3 regions of the Duganella sp. GW821-FHT07F09 genome follow, and region 1 is predicted to be linked to each of the others. Evidence: riboswitches for the same ligand, from Rfam matches in the RefSeq annotation. Region 1 holds a riboswitch; each other region holds the start of a gene.
The links. A riboswitch is a leader RNA that binds a small molecule or an ion and turns the genes downstream of it on or off. The one in region 1 is predicted to bind cobalamin.
Positions count from the first base shown of each region.

Region 2: linked by a shared signal. The riboswitch ahead of AC07P1_RS10165 (CbtB domain-containing protein) and the one ahead of AC07P1_RS02755 (MotA/TolQ/ExbB proton channel family protein) in region 1 are both predicted to bind cobalamin.
Region 3: linked by a shared signal. The riboswitch ahead of AC07P1_RS13825 (TonB-dependent receptor) and the one ahead of AC07P1_RS02755 (MotA/TolQ/ExbB proton channel family protein) in region 1 are both predicted to bind cobalamin.

Region 1 covers NZ_JBWKQJ010000001.1:589,687-593,222, reverse strand. The annotation lists gene AC07P1_RS02765 (heavy metal translocating P-type ATPase) at 1-351, shown strand, start outside; gene cueR (Cu(I)-responsive transcriptional regulator) at 348-740, shown strand; cobalamin riboswitch at 783-1,001, shown strand; gene AC07P1_RS02755 (MotA/TolQ/ExbB proton channel family protein) at 1,067-1,663, shown strand; gene AC07P1_RS02750 (DUF2149 domain-containing protein) at 1,665-2,006, shown strand; gene AC07P1_RS02745 (cobaltochelatase subunit CobN) at 1,993-3,536, shown strand, end outside.
Region 2 covers NZ_JBWKQJ010000003.1:373,577-377,112, reverse strand. The annotation lists gene AC07P1_RS10180 (cobaltochelatase subunit CobN) at 1-1,077, opposite strand, end outside; gene AC07P1_RS10175 ((2Fe-2S) ferredoxin domain-containing protein) at 1,070-1,408, opposite strand; gene AC07P1_RS10170 (CbtA family protein) at 1,405-2,133, opposite strand; gene AC07P1_RS10165 (CbtB domain-containing protein) at 2,163-2,366, opposite strand; cobalamin riboswitch at 2,526-2,755, opposite strand; gene AC07P1_RS10160 (GNAT family N-acetyltransferase) at 2,832-3,353, opposite strand.
Region 3 covers NZ_JBWKQJ010000004.1:527,340-530,875, reverse strand. The annotation lists gene AC07P1_RS13830 (hypothetical protein) at 5-337, opposite strand; gene AC07P1_RS13825 (TonB-dependent receptor) at 468-2,462, opposite strand; cobalamin riboswitch at 2,546-2,737, opposite strand; gene AC07P1_RS13820 (DODA-type extradiol aromatic ring-opening family dioxygenase) at 2,949-3,536, shown strand, end outside.

The DNA of each region.
Region 1 (3,536 bases):
GGCATCAACGACGCGCCGGCGCTGGCCGCCGCCGATGTCGGCATCGCCATGTCCAGCGGCACGGATGTCGCCATGCATGCCGCCGGCATTACGCTGATGCGCGGCGACCCGGCGCTGGTGGCCGCGGCCATCTCGATCTCGCGCCGCAGCTACAGCAAGATTCGCCAGAATCTATTCTGGGCGTTTATCTATAACCTGGTCGGCATTCCGCTGGCCGCCTTCGGCCTGCTCAACCCCATGGTCGCCGGCGCCGCGATGGCGCTCAGCTCCGTCAGCGTGATCGGCAACGCGCTGCTGCTGCGCCGCTGGAAGCCTGACGCGCAACCTGTAAGTGAAGGAGCGAAGATATGAACATCGGACAAGCGGCCAGCGCCTCCGGCGTCTCGGCCAAGATGATCCGTTACTACGAGAGCATCGCGCTGATTCCACCTGGGCGGCGCAGTGAATCGGGTTACCGCATCTATAGCGAGAACGACCTGCACGCGCTGCGCTTCGTCAAGCGTGCGCGCACGCTGGGCTTCTCCCTGGACCAAATCCGCGACCTGCTGTCGCTGTGGCAGAACAAGGAGCGCGCCAGCGCCGACGTGAAAAGAATCGCCCTCGGCCACGTCGCAGAGCTGAACCAGCGCATCGACGAGCTGACCGAAATGCGCGACACGCTGCAAACGCTGGCGCGCTGCTGCAAGGGCAACGACAGGCCGGATTGTCCCATTCTCCAAAGCCTCGCGGGTCCCAGGTAGCCCGGAGACCCGGCGTATCTGTCCGGGCGCGCCGGAACCACGTATAATCGCCAGGTTTTGGTGCCCGCGCGTCCGTCTGGATGCGCAGTTAAACGGGAAACATGGCGCTGGCCCAGCCAGCCAACATGTGCTGCCCCCGCAACGGTAAACAAGCGTCGTCCCAGACGACTATCCGCCTCGCTATGCCACTGTGCTTTTGCATGGGAAGGTCAGGTGGATTTGCTTGCGAGCCCGGATACCGGCCAAAGAGGTGGAAGCGCCCAGGCGCTTCCTTTCAATCCGCTCACGGGGAGGTGAGTGGCTTGCTTCTGTCGCTGGATCATTCAATGCCTAACCTGCCTGCCGACGCGGCCATCCGCTCGATCGAGACGCTGCTGTACTCCATTTCCAACGTGCTGTATCTGCCCGTGCTGCTGGGGATCGCGGCGCTGACCTTGTATATGCTGGTGTGCTTCGGCACCTTCGGCGCCGAATGGCTCGAGCGCCGGCGCGGCGTGCGCATGCTGGTGGCCACCGCCCGCCACGACATGGCGGCCGTGCTGACGGCGCAGGAGGGCGAGCCGGGACTCGACGCGCGCCTCGAGCGCGTGGTGCAGCGCGCCGATGCCGCCGGCGTGCGCCGCCTGGACGGCGTGCGCTTCGTGGTGCGGGTCGGCCCGGCGCTCGGTCTGATGGGCACCTTGATCCCGATGGGTATCTCGCTGGCCGGCCTGGCGCAGGGCAATTTGCCGAAGATGGCCGAATCGATGACCACCGCCTTCACCGCCACCGTGGTCGGCCTGGCGTGCAGCGTGTGCGCCTATGTCCTGAGCCTGGTGCGCGAGCACTGGCTGCGCAGCGACCTGACCGACATCGCCTACGCCGCCGAAACCATGCTGGCGACGCACGGACACAAGCCGCACCTGATGCGCGTGGAGGCCTGACATGGCCATGCGATTTATGAACCGCCACCGTTACAGCCGCATCGGCGAGCACACCGAGGACCCGCTGGCCGGCGTCGCAAATCTGTTCGACGCCAGCATCGTCTTCATCGTCGCCATGATGCTGGCGCTGTTCTCCGCCTGGAACATGATGGACCTGCTGGACCCGAATTCGGAAGTCACCATCGCCAAAAAGAGTGCGGACGGCCGGGTTGAAGTGCTGACCAAGAAGGGCGCCGAGATCACGGTAAGCCGCGTCAGCGACAAGCCATTGTCCGGATCCGGCAAGCGCCTGGGCACCGCCTACCAACTGCCGGACGGGAAGGTCGTATATGTTCCGGAATAAGCGTTTTGGAATACTGGAAGTTGTTTCACTGCTGCTGATTTCCTTCTTCATCGTCGGTTATGTACATTCGGCGCAGGCGCCGCGTACCCTGGCGCTGATGCTCGGTGATGTCGAGTCGCGGCCGGCGGTGCTGGCGGTGCGCGGTTTGCAGGCGGAGCTGAAGGCGCTCAATGTCGTCATCCGCATCATCCCCAACAACGGCATGACGCAGGCCGACCGCAATGCCTTGGCCAGCGCCGATGTGGCGGTCGTCAACGCCAAGGGCAGGCTGGCGATGGCGGGACTCAAGGACGAACTGCAGGCGCTGAGTAAGTCGCGGCATCCCGTGTTCGCTGTCGGCGGCGCCATCGACGACAGCATCCGCGAGATGGGTGTCCAGGACGACAAGACCATCCAGCAGTATCACAGCGAGGGCGGCATCGAGAACATGGGCAACCTGCTGCGCCACATCCTGCGCCAGCATTTCGGTTCGAAACTGGAGGTGGCGCCGGTGCACGCGATGCCGGATGTCGGCCTGTACGACGTCGCCGCCAACCGCACCTACAGCAGCTACGAGCATTATTTGCAGGGCTATGCCAACTACAAGAACGGCGCGCCGTGGATCGCCGTGCCGTTCTACCGCGCCAGCCTGGTGGCGGGGCAAACCCTGCCGCTGGCGGCCATCGTCGCGCGGCTTGAGGCGGGCGGCTACAACGTGCTGCCGGTGTTCGGCTATCCGTACGACGTGCCGCTGCGCTTCCTGCTCGATGAAAACGGCAAGAGCCGCGTCGACCTGATCGTCGCGCTGGGCATGAAGGTCGGCGGCACCGCCAATACGGGCGCGCTGCTCGACAAGATCGGCGTCCCGGCGATCAACGCCATCACGCTAAGCCAGCACACGGCGGCGCAATGGCGCGAATCGAAGATCGGCCTCGATATCATCGAGCGCACCTGGCAGTTGGCCGGCGCCGAGATGGCCGGACTGATACAGCCGACGGTGGTCGCCAGCCGTGAACGCATCAGCGATGCGCAGACCGGTCTGGCCTATGTCGAGGAGACACCGATCCCCGAGCGCATCGAGCGGCTCAACGAGCGCGTGGCCGCCTGGCTGGCCTTGCGCCAGAAGGCCAACGGCGACAAGCGCATCGCCATGATCTACTTTAACTACCCGCACGGCTCCGAGACCATCGGCGCCGCGTATCTGAACGTGCTGCCGGAGAGTTTGTGGCAGATCGTCCAGCGCCTGAAACGCGACGGCTATCGGACGGGTGACGCGCTGCCGGCCGGCGAGGCCGAGCTGCAAGGCGAGATCCAGCAGTGGGGGAATTACCCCGGCAAATCCAAGGGCGACTACATGACTGGCCTGAAGCATCTGGCCGAAAGCGGCCAGGCGCTGCTGGTGCCGCTGGCCGACTATCAGGCGTGGTTCGCCAAACTGCCGCGGACGCTGCGCGATGCCATCCTGGCGTCATGGGGCAAGCCGGAAAGCGCACCGGTGCTGTGGCGCGACGCCACGGGGCAGCCGTTCTTCGTCTATCCGGCGCGCCGCTT
Region 2 (3,536 bases), on a different contig from region 1:
GATGCCGGCGATGCGTGCCACCCGGTCCGGCAGCGGGTCGTACTCGACCGCCTCGTTCGGCAAGCCGGCCGCGCGCGCCTTGAACGATAGCGGCACCGTGATGATGCGGCCGTCGAATTCCGGCAGCACCACGTTCATCGCCGTATCGAGCGGGTTGAGGCCGCGCGCCGACTGGCTCCATTGTTCCAGGGTCATGCCGCTGGCGATGGCCTGCAGCACCGGAACGTCGAGCGCCTCCAGCACGCCGACCGACCATCCAGCCGGCGTCGGGCCGCCCGGCGTGATCTCGCCCATCGCGAACGAGGTGGTATTAATCAGCACATCGATATGCACTCCCGACGCATCGGCGAGATAGCGCAGCGCGCTGGGCAAGCTGCCGCCATCGCCGGCGCCTGCGCGCAGCGACGACGTAAACACCGGCAGCACGTTCATGCCGCGCGCTTCCAGCGCGGCCAGCATGGCGTCGATGAAGCGCGTGTTCCCGCTCATCCAGTGGGCGCGATAAAACACGATGCCCGCGCTTGGACGCGCCGAATCGCGCAGCGCCAGCCAATCCGCCAGGCCGGCTCCGGGCGCCAGGTCGGGATGATAAATGCCGTGTTCCGGCAGCGGATGCGCGGGCTCGAAACCGAAGCCGGTCAACAGCAGGTGGTCGGACAGATAGCGCAGCAGCTGCGCCAGATTGGCGCTGCCTCCGGCCTGGAAGTACTTCAATGTCATCTGCAGCACGTCCGCCGATACCGCCGACACAGCGGCCAGCTCGGGATCTGGCTCACCGGTTCCGCTGACGACGATCAAATGCCGGCCATGGCGGCGCGCGTGATCCACCAGTTCCGTAAATCCGGGAACGCCGCCAAGTCGGCCCAACACGCGCACGATGATCACCCGCGCCGCGCGCAAATCCCCCGCCAACAACGCCGCCATCGAGGTATCGGCATCGAGCGACTGCAGGTTGACTCCCGCCACGCCAGCGAAGCCCGAAGGCAGCTGCGCCTGCGCCTGGTGCAATACCGTCAGATCGTTGGACGCATGCGTCAGCAGTGCTACGTGCGCCGGGCCGGCTGCTGTTTCAATCATCTTTGGGTTCCGGTGCGCAGGTATCGCCTTCACCAAGGCGATGGAATATCAGGTCGCCGACTTCGCGCCCGCCGATCAAGTGCTCGTTGACGATGCGTTCCGCATTGGCCTCGTTCACCCGCTGGTACCACACGCCTTCGGGATAGACCACCATCACCGGTCCCTCGTAGCGGCACGCCACCATGCAATGGGTGCGCGTGCGCTTGACGGCAAGCTCCGGATGGGCGTCGATCATTTCGCCCATGCGCTCGAACACGGCCTGCGCGCGTCCCTCGACGGGAGCGCAACGCGGACCGACGCACATGAATAAGTGACGGTGGTGGGTTCTCATCGATCGGCGAAGCGCTTGTGGAAGAAGCCGGTCAGCGCGCCCAGCACCAGCCAGAACACGCCATTGGCGAGCGCCGTGGCGTAGACAAAGGAACGCTGCAAATGTTCCGGTGCGACGCTGGCATGGACCAGCGGCTGAGGCGCGCCGACCAGATGCGGCACCACCAGCAACGCGACGGCCGCCAGCTTCAGCGCCCAATGACGGCCGAAGGCCAGCATCGCCAACGCGGTGGCGGTCGACATCGCGGTCGCGATCCACCAGCCCTGGCGGACGGCCACCGGCGCGGCGGCGGTGCCGGGCAGCTCCGGCGGCAATCCGACCGACGGCGCCAGAAAGAACACCGCGTAACCGGCGGCGCCCCACAACAGGCCGGAACGCCAGTCGACCGGCCGTCCGCGCAACCCGATGGCGGCGGCCAGCAGCAGGCCATAACCGACGGCCATGCTGACGTCGGCCAGCGCGGTGTACAGCGTGCGCTCGACGCCGTCCTCCGGCTGCCAGCCACCATGTTCGTGCGGGGCTTCGTGCGACACTTCCTGCGACACGTCGTGCACATGCCGCGCGCCGTCGGCGTGCATATGCGCCACCGGCTCCGCCCCGCCCGCCGATTCCAGCACCTCGGCCTGCGCGATGATGCGCGTCACCTGCAGGTGCTGCACGCCGGTCAGCAGCAAACCGGCCAGCAGGCCGGCCGCCGCAGCGGTTCGCACCATGCGATTGAACATGCCGGCGCCCGCGCCGGCCCCTGCGCGGCTCAATGACACGGGAAGCCCGCCGAATGGCGGCTGTCGTGGGCGGCGTTATGCAGCGCTTCCATCGACGCGAACCCCGCGCCGAACAACAGCACCGCGCCCAGGCTCGCGGCCATCAAGGCCGCCATCAGCTTGTCTTTCAGTGCGACGGGACGGGCATGCACGGGGGCATGGGCCTGGCCGGCGTGGATAGTGTTGATGGACATATTGGTTTCTCCGAAAAGCAGCGACGACCACGGGGTCGAAAAGCTCGTATCGGAAGATGGACCAGGGGAGAGACGAATGCGGCGCCAGGGAGGACCGGAACGAAGATGCGCGGATCGAGCCTTGGCAGTTCTCCACCCGTATCGCCCTCCGCAATACAAACGTGTTTACCGCTACTGGCTGGTTTCCGGGCTGGCGAGTGGGCGTCCATCCGGACACACCTGGATTTGCGCCTTCCCATGCAATCGCACAGTGGCATCGTACAAATCCTTAACCTCGCTTACCGTTGCGGGGGCAGCGCCGGCATTGCCGTTCCAGCGGAACGACGCACCGGCTTCCCATTTAAATCTGCAAACGATCATTTGCAGATACCAGAAGCTGACTACCGGCGCAGTATAGGTCTGCGCCTGCGGAATTGCAAGACGATCATGCCATCGTGCGCGGGTCGGTGTCGAGTCGTCCTGGTGTCAGCCGTCCACCGGATGCGCCGGCGTGGCGAGCATGAGCTGGTAAAACGCCAGATCCAGCCAGCGCTCGAACTTGAAGGCGGCATGACGAATAGTGCCCGCGTGCACGAATCCCAACTGCTCGTGCAAGGCGATGCTGGCCGCGTTGGCCGCGTCGATGCCGCCGACCAGGATGTGCAGGTCGGCCTGCCGCGCGGCGTCGATGATGGCGCTTAGCAAAGTGCGTCCCAGCCCCTTGCCGCGCTGGTCGCCACGCACATAGATCGAGTGCTCGACCGAGTATTTATTGGCCGGAAAGCCGCGAAACGCGCCGTAGCTGGCGAATCCCAGCAACTCGCCCGCCCCGTCCTCCAGCCCGATGACCGGATAGCCGCCCGCGCGCTTGGCCGCGAACCAGTTCCTCATCGTTTCCATCGTGCGCGGATGATACTCGTACAGCGCGGTCGAGTTGGCGATCGCGTCGTTGAAGATGGCGAGGATGGCTGCGGCGTGGCGTTCTTCCGTACAGCTGATGAGTTGCATTGGGGCTCCGAAATATGGATTTTGATTGAGACTCGTCAACATGATAGACGATAAATCTCAAGTCATCACACGACCATATCGGCCACCCAAACATTTTCGTACAGAAAATAAAAACAAAGGGATAGACTGGGTTACGGATGCACTTTCCTTGTTGTAATATTACGAAAAAAGGGGTATCGCGCC
Region 3 (3,536 bases), on a different contig from region 1:
TGGACTATTTCTCCGGACTGGTGTTTTTCAGCGCGTAGGTCACATGCTGCCACCAGTGGTCGCGCGAATCGACGGTCCGCAGACATTTTTTGTCGATCTCGCCCTTGAACATAGGGTCTTCGCACTTTTTGGTCATCAACGCATAGCGCTGATTTTCCGCGTTGGCCAAGGCGACCACCAGCCAGAAGACGAGGCCCGCCAATACCACCACCAGGCTCCATGCGACATGGTTGATATACGCCCACTCGAACAGCGTCTCGATGGCCGGTGACGATTCCTTGTAAAGATGCATCACCTTGCCTTCGGCGGCCTTTCGTTCGTCGCTAACTTCTTTCATTTTCGTACCCGTTCCAAATTAAAGCGCATCTTCGCGCGGCGGGTGACAAATCAAGCCACGCCACGAGCGGAGATTACCACTTTTCAGGCGCGACGTGGCCGTTCGCGCCCGGGAGTGGGTTAAAACCGGCTTAAAACTCGTAGCGCGCCGACAGTTTCAGCTGGCGGCCGTCGGCGGCATAGATACCGCCCTTGCAAGAAAACGCTTGCGAATAGTACTGCTTGTCCGTCAGGTTCAGGCCGGACACCGCAAACTCCCACTGGCCGAACTTGCGGGCATAGCGGGCGTCGACGGTGGCGAAGCCGGGAATTTTTCCGGCGCAGCTGTTATCGAAGTCCGAGCCGTAACGCTGGCTGGCGACCCACTGCGTGCCGATATCGGCGGATTGGCCATCTGCCGGCGTCCAGCTCAGACGCGCGCTCAGCGTGTTTTTCGGCACCAGCACCATCTGCTTGCCGCTGTTGACGCCCTCGCGGAACTTGGCGTCGACATACTGGTAGTGCGCGCTGACGGTCCAGTCGGTGGCGATGCGCTGTTCCGCATCCAGCTCGAAGCCCCGGCGCTTGGTCGGGTCGAGGTTGACGTTGGCGCCGAAGCCGTTGACAGTCGGATCGTAGAATATCTCGTTGCTCAGGTTATGACGGAACACGCGCGCAGTCAGCTTGCGCGAGGCGTCGGCGTAGCTGGCGCCTAGTTCAAGATCGCGCGACTTTTGCGGCAGCAGCGCCACGTTGCTCACCCGCGTGAGCGCGTTCTCGTCGGCGTTGGCGATTCGATAGCTTTGACCAACCTTGCCGAACACCGTCACACCGGCAAGCGGCATATAGCTCGCTTGCAGCTCCCAAGCGTTCAGTCCCTGCGCGACGTCGTAGCCGGTAGAACCGAAACCACTCGAACTGCTGAAGTCCTTGTCGAAAATCTCGCGTCGTACCCCGGCCGAGATCCGGCCCTGATGCGCGGCGTCGAAGCGCAGCTCGTCGCGAAGATAAAACGCCTTCGATTTCTGCTCCGCGTCGGCGCTGGCGGCGGTACGCTCCCACTTGCTCAGGTCCACGCCGGCCACCACTTCATTGAGCATACCGCCGATCTCGCTCAAGCGGCGCAAGCGCGGCGAGAACTGAATCTGCTTGCTGTCGCTGGTGCCGACCGACGAACCGCCGTCGTAGAAGTACGCCGAATCGACGTTCTTCTTGCGATAAGACAGGTCGGCCGCCAGATCGTAGCCGGCCACCCGGTACTGACTGAAAACGGTGAGGCGATCGCTGTCGAGCGAGCCGTAGTTGTCGGGCGTGGTCGCCTGGCGAGGGTTGGCATTGAATTGCGCCTCGTTCAATGCCCCTGGCAAACGCATATCCTGGCGCGCGCCCTCGTAACGGAAGCCCACGCGACCGGCCTCGTTGAACCACTGCGCGCCGCCGCTGAACTGCGTTTGCTTGAATTCGTTGTTGTCGCGGTAGTTGTCGGTGCGCTGGTGACCCAGGGTCGCATCGGCCGCGAAGCCCTCCCAAGCCTGCGCGGCCGACACGCGCGCCTCGCCGGCGTTGAACCGGCCGCCCTCGACGAAAACGCTGCCACGGCGCGTGTTCTTACCGGGATTTTTGGTGACGATGTTGATCACGCCACCGGTGGCGCCGTCGCCGTACAACACGCTGGCGCCGCCGCGCGTGATTTCGATGCGGTCCACCGTATCGACCGGAATGGTCGACAGGATGGCGGTGCTCAGTTCATTTTCCGACAGGCGCACGCCATCGAGAACGATCACCAGATTCTGGCTGCTGTTGGTGCCGAAGCCGCGCAGATCGAGATCGAAATCCGGGCTGCCGTTCAGGCTTTGACGGCCGTAGACACCGCCGATCTTGCGGATCGCCGAATTGACGTCGCTGGCGCCGGAGCGGCGGATATCCTCGGCCGAGATCACCGTGGCGCCGATCGGCGCCAGGGCCGGATCGGCGTCGAAGCGGGAGCCGGTGATGACGACCGGCGCCAGCACCTGGGCGACCTGCGCGCCGACGGCTTCCTGCGCGGTGGCGGCGGCCGGGGCGATGGCGGCGGCGGTGAAGCAAAGGGAAACGGCGGCGGCCAGCAAACGTGGCGCCGAAGGCGGAACAAACGCGAAGGAATTCATGGCAAATCGTTTTCAAAAGAGACATCCGCGCCTGCGTCCCCGCAAGTCGGAAGTGTACGGAAGCCGCGCGCCGGTCGACGGCGCGCGCTCCCCCCTGTCTGGCCGATATCCGGGCTGGCCGGCGCGGTTGTCGGAGATATCTCGACAAGGCGCAGGCGTTACCGTTGCGGGGGCAGCACACCTTGGCCGGTTCGCGGAGTGCGAAAGCGGCCTGTGTTTCCCGTTTAACCGCGCACGTGAACACATGCGCAGGCACCAGAACCCGGGCATTATACGCCTGCCAACATCGACCAAGACCTGGGACCCAAGAACACCGTGGAGACACGTAGGGCGGATTAGGCGGAACGCCGTAATCCGCCACGCATGCGCCGCCACCAGCCCTCCATGATTCAGGAAATAGATATGACCTATCTACATTTCGCGCATTGATCGCCGGCCCCGGCATCCCTATAGTATGGATATCAACACCATACCCGGAGCACCACCATGAGCACCACCCAAACCCTCCCCACCTACTTCCTGTCCCACGGCGGCGGTCCGTGGCCATTCATGATGGACCAAGTAGGCCACCTCTACGCAAAACTGGACGCCTCGCTGCGCGACATCCCGCGCCAATTGGGCGTCACGCCGAAGGCGGTGCTGGTCGTCACCTCCCACTGGGAAGGCCGCGACTTCATGCTGTCGTCGTCGGCCAAGCCGCCGATGCTATACGACTACGGCGGCTTCCCTCCGCACACCTACGAGGTGCAATACAGCGCCCCCGGTGCGCCGGAACTGGCGGCGCACATCAAACAACTGCTCGATGCCGGCGGCCACCCCACGCAACTGGACGGGCAGCGCGGCTTCGACCACGGCACCTTCAGCGCCATGTACCCGGTGTATCCGAACGCGGACGTGCCGATCGTGCAGCTGTCGCTCAAGCAGGGACTCGATCCGAAAACGCATCTGGAGGTTGGCCGTCTGTTGGCACCGCTGCGCAAGGAAGGTGTGCTGATCATCGGCAGCGGCCTGAGTTACCACAATCTGCGGGCGTTCAACGCGCAGGGCGCGGCGGCGTCGCATCAATTCGACGGC